DNA from 2 places in the Rhodobacter sp. CZR27 genome. Region 2 is predicted to be linked to the other one. Evidence: riboswitches for the same ligand, from Rfam matches in the RefSeq annotation. Region 2 holds a riboswitch; the other holds the start of a gene.
What was found. Region 2 has a riboswitch for thiamine pyrophosphate ahead of thiM (hydroxyethylthiazole kinase). Riboswitches for the same ligand answer to the same signal wherever they lie in the genome.
Positions count from the first base shown of each region.

Region 1: another riboswitch for thiamine pyrophosphate. It lies ahead of thiB (thiamine ABC transporter substrate binding subunit); the one in region 2 lies ahead of thiM (hydroxyethylthiazole kinase).

Region 1 is NZ_CP023548.1:3,113,831-3,123,367, forward strand. Features, by position in the region: gene petC (cytochrome c1) at 1-209, shown strand, start outside; gene CK951_RS15120 (ATP-binding cassette domain-containing protein) at 275-970, opposite strand; gene CK951_RS15125 (thiamine/thiamine pyrophosphate ABC transporter permease ThiP) at 957-2,474, opposite strand; gene thiB (thiamine ABC transporter substrate binding subunit) at 2,450-3,433, opposite strand; TPP riboswitch at 3,468-3,566, opposite strand; gene aroC (chorismate synthase) at 3,680-4,789, shown strand; gene CK951_RS15140 (DMT family transporter) at 4,777-5,658, opposite strand; gene CK951_RS15145 (HU family DNA-binding protein) at 5,735-6,022, opposite strand; gene CK951_RS15150 (AMP nucleosidase) at 6,152-7,630, opposite strand; gene CK951_RS15155 (SDR family oxidoreductase) at 7,738-8,577, shown strand; gene dxs (1-deoxy-D-xylulose-5-phosphate synthase) at 8,621-9,537, opposite strand, start outside.
Region 2 is NZ_CP023548.1:541,838-551,374, reverse strand. Features, by position in the region: gene CK951_RS02890 (ATP-binding cassette domain-containing protein) at 1-41, opposite strand, end outside; gene CK951_RS02885 (ABC transporter substrate-binding protein) at 38-964, opposite strand; gene thiD (bifunctional hydroxymethylpyrimidine kinase/phosphomethylpyrimidine kinase) at 961-1,764, opposite strand; gene thiE (thiamine phosphate synthase) at 1,761-2,372, opposite strand; gene thiM (hydroxyethylthiazole kinase) at 2,369-3,157, opposite strand; TPP riboswitch at 3,205-3,299, opposite strand; gene CK951_RS02865 (lytic transglycosylase domain-containing protein) at 3,352-3,804, opposite strand; gene CK951_RS02860 (inositol monophosphatase family protein) at 3,801-4,595, opposite strand; gene galE (UDP-glucose 4-epimerase GalE) at 4,606-5,589, opposite strand; gene CK951_RS02850 (UDP-glucose/GDP-mannose dehydrogenase family protein) at 5,599-6,903, opposite strand; gene CK951_RS02845 (DMT family transporter) at 6,971-7,882, opposite strand; gene CK951_RS02840 (YebC/PmpR family DNA-binding transcriptional regulator) at 8,183-8,929, opposite strand; gene CK951_RS02835 (SLC13 family permease) at 9,004-9,537, opposite strand, start outside.

The sequences.
Region 1 (9,537 bases), 760 kb from region 2:
CCTATGCCGACGGGCATGACGCCAGCGTCTCGTCGATGGCCGAGGACGTCTCCGCCTTCCTGATGTGGGCGGCCGAGCCGAAGCTGATGGCGCGCAAGCAGGCCGGGCTGACCGCGGTGGTGTTCCTCACGGTGCTTTCGGTCCTGCTCTACCTGACGAACAAGCGGGTCTGGTCCACCGTCAAGGGCGACAAGAAGAAAAGCGCCTGATCCCTGATCAGGCAAGCGATGGGCCCCGCTTCGGCGGGGCCCTTTTCATTTGCGCGCAGCCCTCGTCAGCGGCCGAGGTAGTCGCGCAGCGCCGGTGGCGGGTCGGCAAACAGCCCCGCCGTGGGCCGCGGCGCATCGGCCCGGCCATCGGCGACCAGAACGGTGCGGTCCGCAAAGCTGCGGGCATCGGCGGGATCGTGCGTCACCATCAGGACCAGCGCACCGGTGTCCGTCGCGATCTCCTCCACCAGCGCCAGCATTTCGGCCTTGAGCGCGGGCCCGAGGGCCGCGAAGGGTTCGTCCAGCAGCAGGATGGGCCGCGCGCGAAGCAGGGCACGCGCCAGCGCGGCGCGGCCCTGCTGCCCGCCCGACAGCCGCCCGGGCAGGGCCGTGCCCAGCCCGCCCAGCCCCACCTGCTCCAGCGCCTCGTCGATCCGCGCCCGGTCCTCGCGTCCGAGCCGCAACGCCGGCGATATGCCCAGACCGAGGTTCTGCCGCAGCGACAGGTGGGGAAACAGGTTCTGGTCCTGAAACAGCACGCTGACCGGCCGCCGACCTGGCGGAAGCGGCGTCAGATCCTCGCCCCGCCACAGGACGCGCCCGTCGGCCGGGGCGATGAATCCCGCAATGGTCATCAGCAGCGTGGACTTGCCACCGCCGGAGGGGCCGATGACGGCGATGCGCTCGCCTGCCTCGGCCTGCCAGTCGGCGCGAAGCTCGAACCCGTCGATCACGACATGCAGGGAGTCAAGCCGAAGCATGGCGCCCCGCACGATCGAAGACCCAGAACAGGGCGAAGCTGGTCAGCACCAGCAGGAGTGCCGCAGCAGCCGCCTGCTCCATCCGGTAGGCGCCCATCAGCCGCTGGACGAGCAAGGGCAGCGTCGCCCCGCCCTCGCCCGCAAAGAGCGCGATGACGCCCAGATCCCCCATCGCCAGCGCCGCCGACACGCCCAGCGCGAAGCCCAGCGGCCGGCGCAGGCGGGGCAACGTCAGCCAGCGCAGCCGCGCCAATCCCCTCAAGTCCAGCGCCGCCGCCAGCCGCCCGTAGTCCGCCTGCAGCGCGCGGGCCTCGGGCGCGAGGATGCGGAAGGCGAAGGGCAGCGACAGCACGGCGTTCACCAGCATCGTGACCGGAAGGGCAATGCGCGACGGGTTCACGAAGGGATGGGCGGCAAGGAAGAGGCCCGTGCCCAGCACGAGAGACGAGGCCGCCAGCGGAAGCGTCGCCACCAGCCCGAAGGCGGGTGCGGCCAGCGCGAGCACCAGCGCCCCCGACACCGCCAGCAGCGCCGATGGGAGCGCTACGGCAAGCGACCGGCCGGCCGCCGCCCAGACCTCGGGCGGCAGCGACAGCAAGCCCGGCACCCCGCGGGCGACCACCATCCCCAAGGGGAGGATCAGGAAGGCCGCCGCGGCGGAAAGTGTCACGGCATCGGCGAAGCGTCTCCAGCCGCCGGGGGCGAGGGTCACGGGCTTCCGGTCAAGACCGGCGCCGAACCCGGCCGGCAACGCGACCGCCCCGGCGGACAGCACCGCCGCCGCGCAGATCGCGAACTGCAGCGTGGCCAGCAGCGCGGCCCGCCCAAGGTCGAACTCGAAGCGCAGCGCCTGGAAGATCGCAAGCTCGACCGTCGTCGCCCCTGGCCCGCCGCCCAGCGTCAGCGCCACGGCGAAGCTCGACAGGCAGATGACGAAGATCACGAGCAGGGTCCCCGGCAGCACCTCGCGCAGCATCGGCCGCTCCAGATGGCGCCCGACATCGCGGGGTGTGAGGCCAAGCGACTCGGCGAGGCGGAACCGCTCGGCCGGGATCGCCAGCCACCCCTGCAGGATCAGCCGCACCGCAAACGGCATGTTGAAGAAGACATGGGCCAGCACCACGCCGTGCAGGCCGTAGACCGACACGGGCGGCAGGCCCAGCGCCTCCAGCCCGCGGTTCAGCAGGCCCGAGCGTCCGAAGACCGCCAGCAGGCCCAGGACCGCCACGATGACCGGCAACAGGAAGGGCGCGCCCAGCAGGGCGATCAGCAGGCCGCGCCCCGGAAAGCGCCGCCGCGCCAAGGCGCGCGCGACCGGCACCGCCAGCGCGACCGACACCACGGCCGACAGCGCCGCCTGGGTCAGCGTGAAGCGCACCGCCGCCCAGTCCGCCGGGCCGAGGCCCGCAGCATCGCCCGCCCGCGCCAACACCAGCGCGAGCGGCCCCAGCGTCAGCGCAACCAGCGCCGCGCCGAGGCTCAGCGCGAGAGCGCGGACTGCCATTCGGCCAGCGCCCCCTGCCGCAGGGCCCGGGCCTCCTCGGGCGGCAGCAGCAGCGAACGGGCGGGCTGCACCAGCGTGTCGAAGCCCGCGGGCAGCCCGGCCTGCGGCCGCTTGGCCGGATACATCCAGTTCGTGGTGGGGATCACCGACTGCACCGGCTCTTCCAGCAGGAAGCGCAGGAAGCGGTCGGCCAGTTCCGGCTGATCGGTCGAGGCGAGCTTGCCCGCGACCTCGACCTGCAGATAGTGCCCCTCGGCGAAGGCGGCGGCGGCCTTGCTGTCGTCCTTCTCGGAGATCAGGTGATAGGCTGGCGAGGTGGTGTAGCTCAGCACCATGTCGGCCTCGCCCTCGAGGAACAGGCCATAGGCCTCGGACCAGCCGGGCGTGACGGTCACGATGTTGTCGGCCAGCCCCTGCCAGATCCCGGCTGCGCGGTCGCCGTAGGCTGCCTTGACCCACATCAGCAGCCCGAGACCGGGGGTCGAGCTGCGCGGGTCCTGGATCACGATCGTCGCATCCGACGCCGCCAGTTCCTCGAACGAGGCCGAAACCTTGGCCATGTCGCGTTTGTGGACGAAGGCGAACCAGCCCCAGTCGAAGGGCAGGAACAGCGGGTCCTGCCACGCCACCGGCAGGTCGAGCGTCGCCTCGATGCCATGCGGTGCGAAGAGGTCCGTGGCCGCCGCCGCGGCGGTCAGGTTGGTGTCGAGGCCCAGCACCACATCGGCCTCGGTCCGTGCGCCCTCCAGCTGGACGCGCGCGAGCAGCGCCGCACCGTCACCCGCGCCGATCAGGCGCAGGTCGCAGCCGCAGACAGCCTCGAAGGCGGTCTCGACCGCCGGGCCGGGGCCCCATTCCGAGGTAAAGCTGTCATAGGTCAGCACGGTCAACACGGGGGTCTCGGCGGCCGCCACAGTGGCCGTCAGCACGAAACCCGCAGCAAGCACAGGAAGTTTCATCGCATCCTCTTCTCACGTCGGGCGGAGTCGGGATGGAGGATCCATGCACCTTCCCTCCGCCGGTCCTAACCGGGTCAGGTTCAACGGGTTCGCTTGCGCATCTCAGCCCTTCCGGGCACCCCGAGGTATCACCGACCATATCGGCCCGCCCCGCCGCCGCAAGGACAAAGGCGGGATTGCGGCGCAGAATCCGGTTCCCCGGCGGCGGCTTCTGTCCTATGGCTCGGCCCAAACGGGGACATCGCCATGAGCTTCAACACCTTCGGCCACCTCTTCCGCGTCACCACCTGGGGCGAGAGCCACGGCCCCGCGCTTGGCGCCACGGTGGACGGCTGCCCGCCCGGCATCGCCATCGAGCCTGCCGCAATCCAGCACTGGCTGGACCGCAGGAAGCCCGGGCAGAGCCGCTTCACCACCCAGCGGCAGGAGCCTGACGAGGTCCGCATCCTCTCCGGCACCTTCGAGGGCCGGTCCACCGGCACGCCGATCCAATTGATGATCGAGAACACCGACCAGCGCTCGAAGGACTATGGCGATATCGCCCAGAGCTTCCGGCCCGGCCATGCCGACATCACCTATCACTGGAAATACGGCCTGCGGGACCATCGCGGCGGCGGGCGCTCCTCGGCGCGCGAGACGGCGGCGCGGGTCGCCGCGGGCGGCATTGCCCGGGCGGCGCTGGCCGCGCTGGTGCCAGAGTTGAGGATAACCGGCTACATGGTCCAGATCGGCCCGCATGGCATCGACCCCGCCCGGTTCGACGCCTCCGAGATCGAGCGCAACCCGTTCTGGTGCCCGGATGCCGAAACCGCCGCCCGCTGGAGCGATTATCTCGACGACCTGCGCAAGGCGCATGACTCGGTCGGTGCCATCGTCGAGGTGCGGGCCTCGGGCGTGCCGGCGGGCCTCGGTGCGCCGATCTATGGCAAGCTCGACAGCGACCTTGCCGCAGCGATGATGTCGATCAACGCCGTGAAGGGGGTCGAGATCGGCGAGGGCATGGCGGCAGCCACGCTCACCGGCAGCGCCAATGCCGACGAGATCCGCATGGGGCCGAATGGTCCGCAGTTCCTGTCGAACCACGCGGGCGGCATCCTCGGCGGGATTTCGACGGGACAGGACGTGGTGGTGCGCTTCGCGGTGAAGCCCACGTCGTCGATCCTCACCCCGCGCCGCTCGGTCAATGTCGAGGGCCGGGAGGTCGATGTGGTGACGAAGGGTCGCCACGATCCCTGCGTGGGCATCCGGGCCGTCCCGGTGGGCGAGGCGATGATGGCCTGCGTGCTGCTCGACCATCTGCTGCTGGACCGTGGCCAGACCGGCGGGGCGCGCGGCCGGATCGGTCAGGGCGCCTGACGCTCCGGCATCTTCGACATCTGCACCGCGAGGATGCCGGCCGCGATCACCACGACGCCCACGGCATCCCAGATCCCCATCCGCTCGCCCAGAAGCACGGCCGCCACCGCCACCCCGAAGAACGGGTTGAGGAAGTGGAAGGTCGCCGCCCGCACCGCTCCGATGCGCCCGACCAACAGGAACCAGATCCAGGTGGCAAGCAAGCCCGGCACCAGCGTGGTATAGGCGAAGGCCAGCACGAGGCTCGCGCTCCAGCGGACTTCGGGCGCGCCTTCCGTCAGCACCGCCACCGGGGCCAGCGCGGCCGCCCCCACCAGCATCTGCAGCCCCACGATCATCAGCAGGTTCCCGCCCGAGGAGGCCACCCGCACCGTCAGGGTGGCCGCCGTCAATGCGATCACGCCGATGGCGCAAAGCAGGAAACCCAGCAGATCCTCGCCGCCCGACAGCCGCGTGCCCATGATCAGCGCGACGCCCGTCATCCCGGCGACAAGGCCCAGGGCGGTCAGCGGCCGCAGGCGCTCGCGGAAGATCAGCCAGCCTGCCAGCGCCACCAGCAGCGGCATGGTCGAGGCGACGATGGCCGCGAAGCTCGCGCTCACCCAGCGCATGGCGACGAAGTTCACGCCCAGATAAAGCGCGTTCTGGCACAGCCCGAAGATCACCACGCCGCGCCATTGCGCGCGGTTCAGCCGGGCGCTCTGGCCGAGCGCCGCGCCGATCGCCAGCGCCAGCAGGCCCGAGATCAGGAACCGCAGTGAAAGCGCCCCCAGCGGCGGGGCCTGGGCCACGATGATCCGGGCCGATGCGAAGGCCGAGGACCACATGAAGGCGAAGGCCAGGCCCATCGCGATGCTGCGCAGATCCATTCCGCCCTCCGCTTGCCGTCTCAAAGAAAAAGGGCCGCCGAACGGCGACCCCGGGTGAAGCGCGCCAGTGGCCTGCTCAGGCGTTCACGCTGTCCTTCAGCGCCTTGGCGATGGTGAATTTCACCTGCTTGTCGGCGGCCTTGGTCACCTGCTCGCCGGTGGCGGGGTTGCGAACCTGACGCTCCGGCCGCTCGCGGCAGACGACCTTGCCGAGGCCCGGCAGCGTGACCGCACCGCCGGCCGCCACTTCGCGCGCCACGATGGCAGCAATCGCGTCGAGCGCCGCGCCCGCCGTCTTCTTGTCGGCGCCCATCTCGTCGGCGAGGGTCGCGACAAGCTGCGTCTTGGTCATCGGTTTCGACATGAGAGTCTCCTGGTCTTGCCCCGCTGGACACGGGGTCTGTTCCTGCCTCTGGGGGCGAATTCAAGGGCTACACCTTGTTTCGCAGCATAAATCAAGCCCTTTTGCCGGATTTCCCCCGCGTCACCTCGCCTAGAGGAAGGCCGTTTCCTCGAAGCTGCGCAACTTTCGGCTATGGATGCGCTCGATCGGTGTTTCCCTCAACATTTCCATTGCGCGAATCCCGATGCGCAGGTGGCGCGTGACCTGCGTGCGGTAGAAATCGCTTGCCATGCCCGGCAGCTTCAGCTCGCCATGCAGCGGCTTGTCCGACACGCAGAGAAGCGTCCCATAGGGCACGCGGAAACGGAAGCCGTTGGCCGCGATGGTCGCGCTTTCCATGTCCAGCGCGATGGCGCGCGACTGCGACAGGCGGTGCACCGGCCCGGACTGGTCGCGCAATTCCCAGTTGCGGTTGTCAATCGTGGCGACGGTGCCCGTCCGCATGATCCGCTTCAACTCGTAACCCTCGAGCTGGGTCACCTCCTCCACCGCGTCCTCGAGCGCGATCTGGATTTCGGCCAGCGCCGGGATCGGCACCCAGACCGGCAGGTCGTCGTCGAGAACGTGATCCTCGCGCAGATAGGCGTGGGCCAGCACGAAATCGCCGAGGCTCTGCGAATGCCTGAGGCCCGCGCAATGCCCCACCATCATCCAGGCGTGCGGCCGGAGAACCGCTATATGGTCGGTCGCAGTCTTGGCGTTCGAGGGGCCGACGCCGATGTTGACCAGCGTAATCCCCTGCCCGTCCGGGCGTTTCAGGTGATAGGTCGGCATCTGCGGCAGGCGGGGCAGCACGATCAGCGGCTCGCCCGGGTCGGTGATCTCCTGGTCGCCCGGCCCCACGAACGAGCTGTAGCCCGAGTCGGGATCGGCCAACGCCGCCCGCGCGATGGCCTCGAACTCGTCCACGTAGAACTGGTAGTTGGTGAACAGGACGTGGTTCTGGAAATGCCGCGGGTTGGTCGCGGTGTAATGCGTCAGCCGCGCCAGCGAATAATCCACCCGCTGCGCGGTGAAGGGTGCCAGCGGCAGCGAGCCGTCGGGATGCCTCAGCCGCGTCCCGTTCACGATGTCGTCGTTGGTGGTGGCAAGGTCCGGCACGTCGAAGACGTCGCGCAGCGCGAAGTTCAGCACACCCTCCTGCGGCACGGCGACATGCGGGTCGTTCGCCACGGCGAAATGCACCGGGATGGGCGTGCGTGAGACGCCGATCTCGACCGGCACGCCGTGGTTCTGCACCAGCAGCCCGATCTGCTGGATCAGGTAGTTCCGGAACAGGTCGGGCCGGGTGACGGTGGTCGAATAGGTCCCCGGCTGCGCGACATGGCCAAAGCTCAGCCGGCTGTCGGCGCGGGTGAAGCTGGTCGTGGTCAGGCGGATCTCGGGGTAATGCGCGCGCACCCGGCCCGAGGGCCGGCCCGAGGTTGCGGCCGCGCTGAAATGGCTGGACAGGAAGGCCGTCGCTTCCGCGTAGAGATCTTCCAGCCGGCGCACCGCTTCGGCCGGATCGGTGAAGCTTTCGTGCCGCGTCAGGGCGGGTGTGAGAAGCGGAAGGGGCGTATCGGTCACGGTCGATCTTTCTGTCGCTGCCTGAGGGCAGGATGCACAGGCTCGGCGTGGCGGATCAAGCCCGCTCGCCCCTTGCGGCCGCTGCGTCCCCTGCCGATAGTGGCGCCATGAAGACGCTTCTCTCCCTTGGACACGGCTATTCCGCGCAGGCGCTGGCCAGCCGACTTGTTCCCGAAGGCTGGCAGGTGATCGGCACCACCCGCACCCCCGGCAAGGCCGAGGCGCTGCGCCGGCAGGGCGTGGAGCCGCTGATCTGGCCCTGCGACATCGGCCCGGCGCTCGATGCGGCGACGCATGTGCTGGCCTCGGCCGCGCCGGGACCGGAGGGCGATCCCTTCCTTGCCGTCCACGCTTCGCGAATGGCAGAGGCCCGGCCAGAGTGGGTGGGCTATCTCTCCACCACCGGCGTCTACGGCGACCACGGGGGCGGCTGGGTCGATGAGGACACGCCGCTGACCCCCTCGACCGAGCGCGGCCGGGCCCGGGTCGAGGCCGAGGCGCAGTGGCGTGCGCTCGGACTGCCGCTGCACATCTTCCGGCTGGCGGGGATCTACGGCCCCGGTCGCGGCCCGTTCGAGAAGGTGCGCGACGGCACCGCGCGGCGGATCATCAAGCCGGGACAGGTCTTCAGCCGCACCCATGTCGACGACATCGCGCAGGTGCTTCGAGCGTCGATGCTCCAGCCCTCGCCCGGGGCCATCTACAACGTCTGCGACGATGACCCCGCCCCGCCCGAGGATGTGCTGGGCTACGCCGCCGAACTCCTTGGCCTGCCGCCGCCGCCCGAGGTGCCCTATGCCGAGGCCGAGATGACGCCGATGGCGCGCAGCTTCTATGCGGAATCGAAGCGGGTCCGGAACGACCGGATCAAGCGCGATCTCGGCATCCGGCTCATTCACCCCGATTACCGCTCGGGCCTCCGGGCGATCCTTTCCGCCGAGGAATAGAAAGGCCCCGCCGAAGCGGGGCCTTGATCGGGTAGGGCGCGCGTCAGGCGCGCTTGGCGACGACCGCGACGCCCAGCGTCTCCAGCACCTTGCGCTCGATGTCGGCGGCGTTCAAGCCGGCCACGGCATACATCGCCTCGGCGCTGTTCTGGTCGATGAAGATGTCGGGCAGCACCATCGAACGATAGCGAAGGCCACGGTCGAACACGCCTTCCTCGGCCAGAAGCTGCGCGACATGGCTGCCGAAGCCGCCGATGGCGCCCTCTTCGATGGTGATCAGCGCCTCGTGATGCGCCGCGAGCTGCAGGATCAGGTCGCGGTCGAGCGGCTTGGCAAAGCGCGCATCGGCCACGGTGGGCGAGATGCCGCGCTGCGCCAGCGCCTCGGCGGCGGCCTGCACCTCGGAGAGCCGGGTGCCGAAGGACAGCAGCGCCACGCGGCTGCCTTCGCGCACCACGCGCCCCCTGCCGATCTCAAGCGGCACGCCCTTCGCCGGCATCTCGACGCCCACACCGTCGCCTCGCGGGAAGCGGAAGGCGATCGGGCCTTCGTCATGCTTGACCGCCGTCGCGACCATGTGGACGAGTTCCGCCTCGTCCGCCGCCGCCATCACCACCATGCCCGGCAGGTTGGCGAGGAAGGCCACGTCGAACGCCCCGGCATGGGTCGCGCCGTCGGCGCCTACCAGCCCCGCCCGGTCGATGGCGAAGCGCACGGGCAGGCGCTGGATCGCCACGTCATGCACGATCTGGTCATAGCCGCGCTGCAGGAAGGTCGAGTAGATCGCGCAGAACGGCCGAAGCCCGCCCGCCGCGAGGCCGGCCGAGAAGGTCACCGCATGCTGCTCGGCGATGCCCACATCGAAGCAGCGCTTCGGGAAGCGGTCGCTGAACAGGTTGAGGCCGGTCCCGTCCGGCATGGCGGCGGTGACGGCGCAGATGCGCTCGTCGGTCTCGGCTT
Region 2 (9,537 bases):
GAGCCAGCGCGCGCCAATGCGGTGGCCTGACAGCGGCTCACCGGCCGAGATCCACCGCGATCTCCTGCACCCCCGGCGCGGCGGGGATCAGCCCGACCTGCTGCATGTAGCGGCCGAAGTCCGCATAGCGCGCCTCGTCCAGCGCCAGCGGGTGCGCCGCGAAATGCGGCAGCGTATCCCCCCAGGCGGCGGCGTTCAGCGCATCGTCGACCTCGGCCGACCAGCCGCGGAACACATCCCACGCCTCCTGCGGATGCTGGGCGATGAAGGCCGCCGCCCGCTCGGTGACCTTCAGGAAGGTGGCCACGGCTTCGCGGTCCATCGTCTCGGGGTTCGCGACGTAGATCAGTTCGTCATAGACGGGCACGCCGTTCTGTTCGGGCAGGAAGCACCGCCCTTGCGAGCCGGTGGCCGCGATCTGGTGCAGCTCGAAGTTGCGGAAGGCGCCCGCGACCGCATCGACCTGGCCCGCGGCCAGCGCCGGCGTCAGGGCGAAGTTCACGTTGACGAATTCGACCTCGGCGGGCTCGACGCCGTTGGTGCGCAGCATGGTGTGCAGCAGCGCCTCCTCGATGCCGGCCACGGAGAAGCCCACCTTCCGGCCCTTCAGGTCGGCCAGACCGGCCACCGGCCCCTCGGCCCGGGCCATGACGCAGTAAAGCGGGCTGTCGATCAGCGTCCCCACCCGCACCAGCGGCAGACCCTCGGCATGTTGCAGATAGAGTTGCGGCTGGTAGGTGATCGCCAGATCCGCCTGCCCCGAGGCCGCCATCTTCGGCGGATCGGCCGGATCGGCGGGGGCGACGATCTCGACCTCAAGCCCTGCCTCGTCGAACCAGCCCTGACGCGCGGCCACGATGATCGGGCCATGGTCGGGATTGACGAACCAGTCGAGCACCACGGTCAGCGGTTGGGCCGCGACCGGGGCGGGCAGCAGAAGGGCCAGAAGGGCCATGCGTTTCATGCGGGAGTCCTCAGCATCGCGAAGTGATCGGTCGGCCCGTGACCATGGCCGACCCCGAGCCGGTCTGCCCCGGCAATGGCGCGCGAGACATAGGCCTTGGCCGCCACCGCGGCGCCGAGGGCATCGCCCGTCAGCGCCAGATGGGTGGCAAGCGCGGACGAAAGCGTGCAGCCCGTCCCGTGCGTGTTTCGGGTATCGGTGCGCGGCGAGACCAGCCATTCCGCCCGATCGGCATCAAGGAACAGGTCCGGGCAATCCTCGCCCGCCAGATGCCCGCCCTTCAGCAGCACCGCCCGCGGCCCCAGCGCCAGAAGCGCCCGCGCCTGCCGCTCCATGCCGGCGCGGTCGCGGGCCTCGGCCTCGCCCAGCAGGTCGGCGGCCTCGGGCAGGTTCGGGGTGACAATGGCGGCCAGCGGCAGCAGTCGCGCACGCAGCGCGGCCACCGCCTCGGCGGCCAGCAGCCGGTCGCCGCCCTTGGCGACCATCACCGGGTCGAGCACGACCGGAACGCCGCGCGCCTCCAGTTCCTCGGCCACCGCCCCGGCGATACCGGCGGTGCCGAGCATCCCGATCTTCACCGCATCCACGCGGATGTCGTCGAAGACCGCGCGGAGCTGCGCCACCACGAAGGCCGGGTCGATCAGCTGCACCCCGGTCACGCCGCGGGTGTTCTGGGCGGTCAGTGCGGTCAGCGCGGCCATGGCGTAGCCGCCGTTCGCGCTGATCGCCTTGATGTCGGCCTGAATGCCGGCGCCGCCCGAGGGGTCGGAGCCCGCGATGGACAGGATGTTCGGGATCATGCCTGCCCCCATTCGAAAGCCAGCGCGCGCGCCGCCGCTTCCGCGTCCGTCGCCGCACCGATGGCCGAGACGATCGCCATGCCCGCGGCCCCTGCCTGCCGCACCGCCGCCGCATCGCCAGGGCCAAGGCCACCGATCGCCACCGCCGGAACAGGCGCGGCGGCGACCAGCGCGGCCAGCCCCTCGAAGCCGATGGGCGGCGCGTGGTCGGGCTTCGAGGCGGTCGCCCGCACCGGCCCGGCGCCGACATAGTCCACGAGGCCGAGCGGCATGGCCTTCACATGCTCCAGCCGTTCGACGGAAAGACCCAGCAGCCGGTCAGGGCCGAGCCGCCGCCGCGCCTCCTCGACCGGCAGATCGCCCTGCCCGACATGCAGACCCGCCGCACCCGAGGCCAGCACCACCTCGACCCGGTCGTTCACGATCAGCGGCACGCCGAACGGCGCAAGCATCGCGACCAGCCGGCGGGCGCGGTCGATCAGATCGGCGTCCGGCGCCTGCTTGTCGCGCAACTGCACCAGCGTCGCGCCGCCCCGGACGGCGGCAAGGACCAGATCCTCGAGCCCCTCGCCCCCGTCCGGCGTCACGAAATAGAGCGAGAGGTTCATGCCGCCTCCACCCGCGCGCCGCGGTCGAGGTCTGCAGCGGTCAGCCCGTGCAGCGCGTCGAGGAAGCGGACCTGGAAGCTGCCCGGCCCCTCGGCCCCATGGGCCGCGCGTTCCCCGGCAAGGCCGAAGAAGGCGAGCGCCGCCACCGTCGCCTCGAGCCTCGGCTGGCCGCTGACGAAGGCGCCGACGATGCCGGTCAGCGAACAGCCAAGCGCGGTGACCTTCGGCATCAGCGCATGGCCATTGGCGCAGCGGAAGGCGCGGACGCCATCGGTGACGAAATCGACCGGCCCCGTCACCGCCACCACCGCCCCGGAGGATGCCGCGAGCCGCCGCGCGCCATCTTCCGCCGCGGCGACCGGGTCGGCGCTGTCGGCGCCCTTGCCGCGCGCCCCGGCCCCGGCGAGGGCAAGGATCTCCGAGGCATTGCCGCGGATCACCGCGGGCTTCAGCGCCAGAAGCCGCGCGCCCAGATCGCGCCGGAACGCCGTGGCCCCCACCGCCACCGGATCGAGCACCCATGGCCGCCCCGCCGCCGCGGCGCCTTCGGCCGCCGCGACCATGCCCTCGATCCAGCGCGGGCTGGGCGTGCCCATGTTGATGGTCAGGACATGCGCGATGCCGGCGAACTCGGCCGATTCCTCGGCGTCATGCACCATGGCGGGCGAGGCGCCCGCCGCCAGCAGCACGTTCGCCATGACGTTCATCGCCACGAAATTGGTGATGCACTGCACCAGCGGCGCCGTGCGCCGCATCGTGTCGAGATAGGCTCCGCAGTTCTCCATCGCTCTCCTTCCGCAGAGGGAGAACGAGGGCATGCATCCATGGGGGGACCTGCAGCACCGCGACTTCCTCCGCCAGCATGACCTGGTTCAGGTTCAAAGGGTGCTTCTCAGCCCGGATGCCCGGACGCCCCTGTCACAGCCACAGGCTTAGCGCGAAGAAGAGGCGCGGCGCAAGTCCCGCCGCGCGGAACGGGTCAGCGAAGGCCGGTCTCTTCCAGAAGGCCCATCCGCTTGGCCTCGTAATAGTAGCCCTTGCGATACCACTCGATCGCCCGCTCCTCGTTGCCGCGGGACACGAGCCAGGCGCCGCGCAGGTATTTCCCGCCATAGCGCAGGTTGGTCTCGGCATCGAGCAGGCTTTCCGCCGGCCCGCGATGGCCCATCGTGCGCGCGGTCTGCGGCGCGATCTGCATGAGCCCCATGTAGGGGCCGTTGCGCGCGGCCGGGTTGTAGCCGCTTTCGTGCCGCACCACGCGGTGCATCAGCGACGGCGGCACCTGATACTGCCGCGCGTAATCGGTCACCAAGCGCATCACCTCGGGGGATCCCGAGGGTCCGCGGGTCGGAGCCGGCTCGCGGTCCCCTCCGCCACAGCCCGCCAACATTAGCGCCACCGCGACAGCCGCGGCGCCCATCCTGCCCTTCATCCTGCCTGTCCCTCTGCTGCCTTCACGACGGCTTGCAATTCGTCCCACACGTTCGGTGCGGCGACGAGCACCATGCCACCACCGGGGCATTTCGGGAAGGGGGCGGATCGTCCGCCCGCCTCCTCGACCATCAGAAGCGCCGCAAGGCAGTCCCAGGGATGCATGTGCGGCTCGTAATAGCCGCCAAGCCGGCCCGCCGCGACCGAGGCGAGCATGATCGCGCCCGAGCCGTTGCGGTAGAAGATGCCACCGCGGCGCATGAGTTCCCGCACCAGCGCCGAGGCGAAATCCGGGGATGTGCGGTGGCTTGCGCCCAGCGCCACGTTGCAGTTCGAGATCCGCAGGTCAGGCCGCGCGGTCAGGCGCTGGCCGTTGAGATGGGCGCCGTGGCCGCGGCGCGCGGTGAAGGTCTCCTGCGCCAGCGGATGCTCGATCACGCCGGCGACCGTCTCGCCGTCCCGCACCAGCGCGAGCACCACGCACCAGTGCGGCAAACCGGCAAGGAAGGGCGAGGTGCCGTCGATCGGGTCGATCACCCAGGTGAAGCCGCTGCTGCCCTCCTGCGCGCCATGCTCCTCGCCCAGAAAGCCGTCCTCGGGGAACGCTGCGGCGAGGCGGTCGCGGATCAGCGTCTCGACCTCGCGGTCGGCGCGGCTGACGATGTCCTGCGGGCTGGCCTTGGCCTCGATGGCAAGGCTCTCGCGGTGCGCGAAGAAATCGAGCGCGAGGCGCCCGGCTTCCGCCGCCACCTCCTGTGCAGCGTCGAGACGGGCGGCGACGGGATCGGTCAAGCGGTTGTCCTCATGTGTGTTTCGGCGCCTGATGCCAGCGCCAGGCATCGGCGATCATGTGCGGCAGGGTCGACAGGCCCGGCTCCCACCCAAGCTCCTTCACCGCGCGTTCCGAGCCGCAGACCAGCGCCGTCGCGTCGCCCGGCCGGCGGTCGCCATAGACGATGGGAACCTCGCGGTTGGTGACGGCGCGCGAATGCTCGATCACCTCGCGGACCGAGAAGCCGCGCCCGGTGCCAAGGCAGAACACCCGGCTCGCCCCGCCGTCGAGCAGCCGGTTCAGCCCCAGCACATGCGCCTGCGCCAGATCCATCACGTGCACATAGTCGCGGATGCAGGTGCCGTCATGCGTCGGATAATCGGTGCCGAAGACGGTCAGCGCCGGCCGCTTGCCCGCCACAGCATCCAGCATCAGCGGGATCAGATGCGTCTCGGGCTCGTGCTGCTCGCCGATCTCGGCCTCGGGGTCGGCGCCCGCCACGTTGAAATAGCGGAAGATCGTGTGATTGAGCCCGAAGGAAGCGCCGAAGTTGGCCAGCATCTCCTCGATGGCGCGCTTCGAGGCGCCATAGGCGTTGATCGGGCGCTGCGGCGTATCCTCGTCAAGCACCACGCCATCCTGATCGCCATAGGTCGCGCAGGTCGAGGAGAAGACGAAGTTGCGGATGCCATGCGCCACCGTCGCCTCGATCAGGTTCAGCGCGCCGGTCACGTTCACCCGCCAGTAGGTCGCGGGATCGCGCATGGATTCGCCCACCAGCGAGAGCGCCGCGAAATGCATCACCGCGACAGGCTTCCATTCCTCCAGCGTCGCGTCGATCGAGGCGCGGTCCATCAGGTCCCCGCAGGCGAGCGGGCCGAACTTCACCGCCCCCGCCCAGCCGGTCGACAGGTTGTCGAAGGTGACGGGCTCGAATCCCGCGCGCTTCAACACCTTGCAGGCGTGCGAGCCGATATAGCCCGCGCCGCCCGTCACCAGAACCCGATCACCCATTCGCATCTCCTAGCGGCCGACCCCGACGTAAGTGGTGAAGCCGGCCCTTGCCGCATCGGCCGGCGCATAGACGTTGCGCAGGTCGGCCATCTTCGGCTCGGCCATGACACGGGCCAGCCGGGACAGGTCGAGCGCGCGGAACTCGTTCCATTCGGTCAGGATCACCAGCACCGAGGCGCCCTCGGCCGCGGCATAGGCATCCTCCATCCAGCGGACGCCGGGCAGCAGCGTCTCGCCCTCGTGCCGGCCCTGCGGGTCGACCACGCGGACCTTCGCCCCTGCCCCGATCAGCGCCGGCACGATGGTCAGCGAGGGCGCGTCGCGCATGTCGTCGGTGTTGGGCTTGAAGGTCACGCCCAGGACGGCGATGGTCTTGTCGCGGCACGAGCCGTCGCAGAGATCCTCGATCTTCTCGATCATGCGGCGCTTGATCTCGTCATTGACCTTGATGACCGTCTCGACGATCTGGATGGGAGAGGCATGTTCCTGCCCCATCCGCGCCAGCGCTTTGGTATCCTTGGGGAAACACGAGCCGCCATAGCCCGGCCCGGCGTGCAGGAACTTGTTGCCGATCCGCCCGTCGAGGCCCATGCCCTTCGACACGGCCTTGATGTCGGCACCCACCCGTTCGCAAAGCGCGGCGATCTCGTTGATGAAGGTGATCTTCGTCGCGAGGAAGGCGTTCGCGGCATATTTGATCATCTCGGCGCTCTCCAGCCCGGTATAGACCACCGGGAAGTCGCGCAGGAACAGCGGGCGGTAGATGTCGGCCATCACCTGCTTCGCCCGCTCGGATTCCACGCCCACCACCACGCGGTCCGGGCGCATGAAGTCGTCGATGGCCGCGCCTTCACGCAGGAATTCGGGGTTTGAGGCCACGTCGAAATCGGCGGCCGGATTGGCCCCGCGGATCACCTCGGCCACCTTGCGGTTGGTGCCGATCGGCACGGTCGATTTGGTCACCACCACCGCGTAATGTTCAAGCGCGTGGGCGATCTCCTCGGCCGCGGCCATCACATAGGTCAGGTCGGCATGGCCGTCGCCGCGCCGCGTGGGCGTGCCCACGGCGATGAACACCGCCTCGGCGCCGCGCATCGCCTCGGCCAGATCGAGCGTGAAGCTGAGCCGGCCGGCGGCGACGTTGCGCGCCATCAGCGCATCCAGCCCCGGCTCGAAGATCGGCACCTTGCCGTCGTTCAGCTTGGCGATCTTGGAGGGGTCCTTGTCGACGCAGACCACCTCGTGCCCGAAGTCGGAAAAGCAGACGCCCGAGACGAGGCCCACATAGCCTGTGCCGATCATCGCGATCTTCATGGAAAAGTGCGTCCTTTCTCTCGTGAGCCTGTCTAAGCGGGCCCGTTTCAGACTGTCAAATTCAACTCTAGGTATCTGCGACCGCAGGTCCGCTCGCCTTTCGCCGCAAGACGGATTCGCGCCAGGTGATGTAGCTTATGGCGCCGATGATGATGCCGCCCCCCAGAAGCACGTAGGGATCGACCGGTTCCCCGAAGGCCAGCGCACCGAGCAGCGTGGCCCAGACCAGTTGCAGGAAGGTGACGGGCTGCGTCACGGTCAGGGGGGCCGCCGAAAAGGCCCGGGTCATGCAATAGTGCCCGGAGGTCGCGAAGGCCGCCACCAGCGCCAGCCACAGAAGCTGTTCCGCCCCCACCGGCACCCAGACCAGAAGCGCGAACGGCAGAAGACCGACCGTCACCATCAGCGACATCATCGCCACGATCGTCCCCGCCCCCGCGAGGTCCGAAAGCCTGCGGGCCATCAGGTAGCTGAAGGCGAAGAACACCGCCGCCGCAAGCTGCGACAGATGCCCCGGCAACAGCTCGCGCAGGCCGGGCCGCAGCACCACCAGCGCGCCCACCAGCGCCACGGCGACCGCAAGCACACGCCGCAGCGCCAGCCGCTCGCCGAAGAACAGTGCCGCGCCGACCGTCACGAGAACCGGGTTGAGGTAGCCGATGGCCGTCACCTCGGCCACCGGGATCCGCGCCATAGCGTAGAACCAGCAGATCACGGCGGCGGTATGGAACGCGCCGCGCAACGAATAGAGCCTCAGCGTGCCCGGGGCGAATCCCTGCCGCAGCACCGGCAGGAGTGTCGGCAGCAGGAACAGCACCCCGAAGGCAAAGCGGATGAAGGCGCCCTGCGCCGCCGGGATCTCGGGGCCGAGATAGCGGACGATGCCCGTCACGCCCACGAAGCTGAGGCCGGACCCCAGCATCCAGAGCACGCCCTCCAGCGTGCGAGTCCGGCTTGGATCGGCGGGATGGGCGCTCATGGCCGGCAGTCAATCCGATCCGTCCCGCCGCCGCAAGGTCCGTTCAGCCGGGGCCGGGTCGCCGTCGACGGCCCTTCGCGGGGGCCGGCCGGCAGGTCCGGCGTACCTGCGCGTGCAGGAACGTGCGGCCCTGAGTATCGGCGACGCGGCCCGGGCTACCGGGGTCCCTGCGCGTGCAGGCACGCCATAGCCTCGACCGGCCGGGAAATCGCCCCGGAACCGGAGGACCGGCCGAACGCATGTCGCGCGGGACACAAGGATGGGCCCGACCCCCGGCCGGACCCGCCCGCTCCTCCGCCCTCAGGCGTCGAGCTTCGCCGCCACGTCCTCGGGGATGTCGAAGTTCGCGGTGACCGTCTGCACGTCGTCATCCTCTTCCAGCGCGTCGATCAGCTTCATCAGCTTCGTCGCGGTCTCGAGGTCGACGTTGGTGCGGTTCTGCGGCTTCCAGACGAGCTTGGCTTCCTCGCTTTCACCCAGAACCTTCTCGAGCGCCTCGCTGACCTCGTTCAGGCTGGTGTCGGGGCAGTAGATCCAGTGGCCGTCCTCGTCCGATTCGACATCGTCCGCGCCGGCCTCGATCGCGGCCATCATCACCGTGTCGGCATCGCCGGCGGCGGGCTTGTAGGTGATCTCGCCCACCCGGTCGAACATGAAGCTGACCGAGCCGGTGGTTCCGAGGTTGCCGCCAAACTTGGTGAAGTAGCTGCGCACGTTCGAGGCCGTGCGGTTCACGTTGTCGGTCATCGTCTCGACGATGATCGCGATGCCGTTCGGGCCATAGCCCTCGTAGCGGATTTCCGAGTAATCCTCGGCATCGCCACCCTGCGACTTCTTGATCGCGCGTTCGATCACGTCCTTGGGCATCGACACGGCCTTCGCCGCCTTCACGGCAAGGCGCAGGCGCGGGTTCTTGTCGGGATCGGGGTCACCCATCTTGGCGGCGACGGTGATCTCCTTCGCCAGCTTCGAGAACATCTTCGAGCGCAGCTTGTCCTGCTTGCCCTTGCGATGCTGGATGTTCGCCCATTTGGAATGGCCCGCCATGACCCTCTCCGATCCTTTGATGTGGGGCGCCTATAGCCCACGGCCCCGGGGGGCCGCAAGCCCGCGGCCTCAAGTCAGAACGGGAAGAACAGCGGGATCAGCAGGCTCATCGCCACCATCATCAGAAGGTTCAGCGGCAGACCCACGCGCAGGAAGTCGGTGAAGCGGTAGCCGCCGGGGCCATAGACCAGCGTATTGGTCTGGTAGCCGATGGGCGTGGCGAAACTGGCCGAGGCACCGAACATCACCGCCACCACGAAGGGTCGCGGATCGACGCCAAGCGACAGCGCGAGGCCCACGACGATGGGCGTCAGGATCACCGCCACGGCATTGTTGCTTACCACCTCGGTCATCAGCGAGGTCAGCGAATAGACGACGAAGATCAGCGCGAAGGGCGGCAGCCCCTGCATCAGCGGCGTCGCCGCGTCGACGATCATCCGCACCGCGCCCGAGTTCTCGAGCCCTGCGCCCACCGCGAGCATCGCGAAGATGAGCGCCAGGAGCCGCCCCTCGACATAGCCAAAGGCCTCTTCGGCATCGATGCAGCCCGAGACCAGCACCACCGCGACACCCATGAGCGACAGGATGACGATCGGGGCAATGTCAAG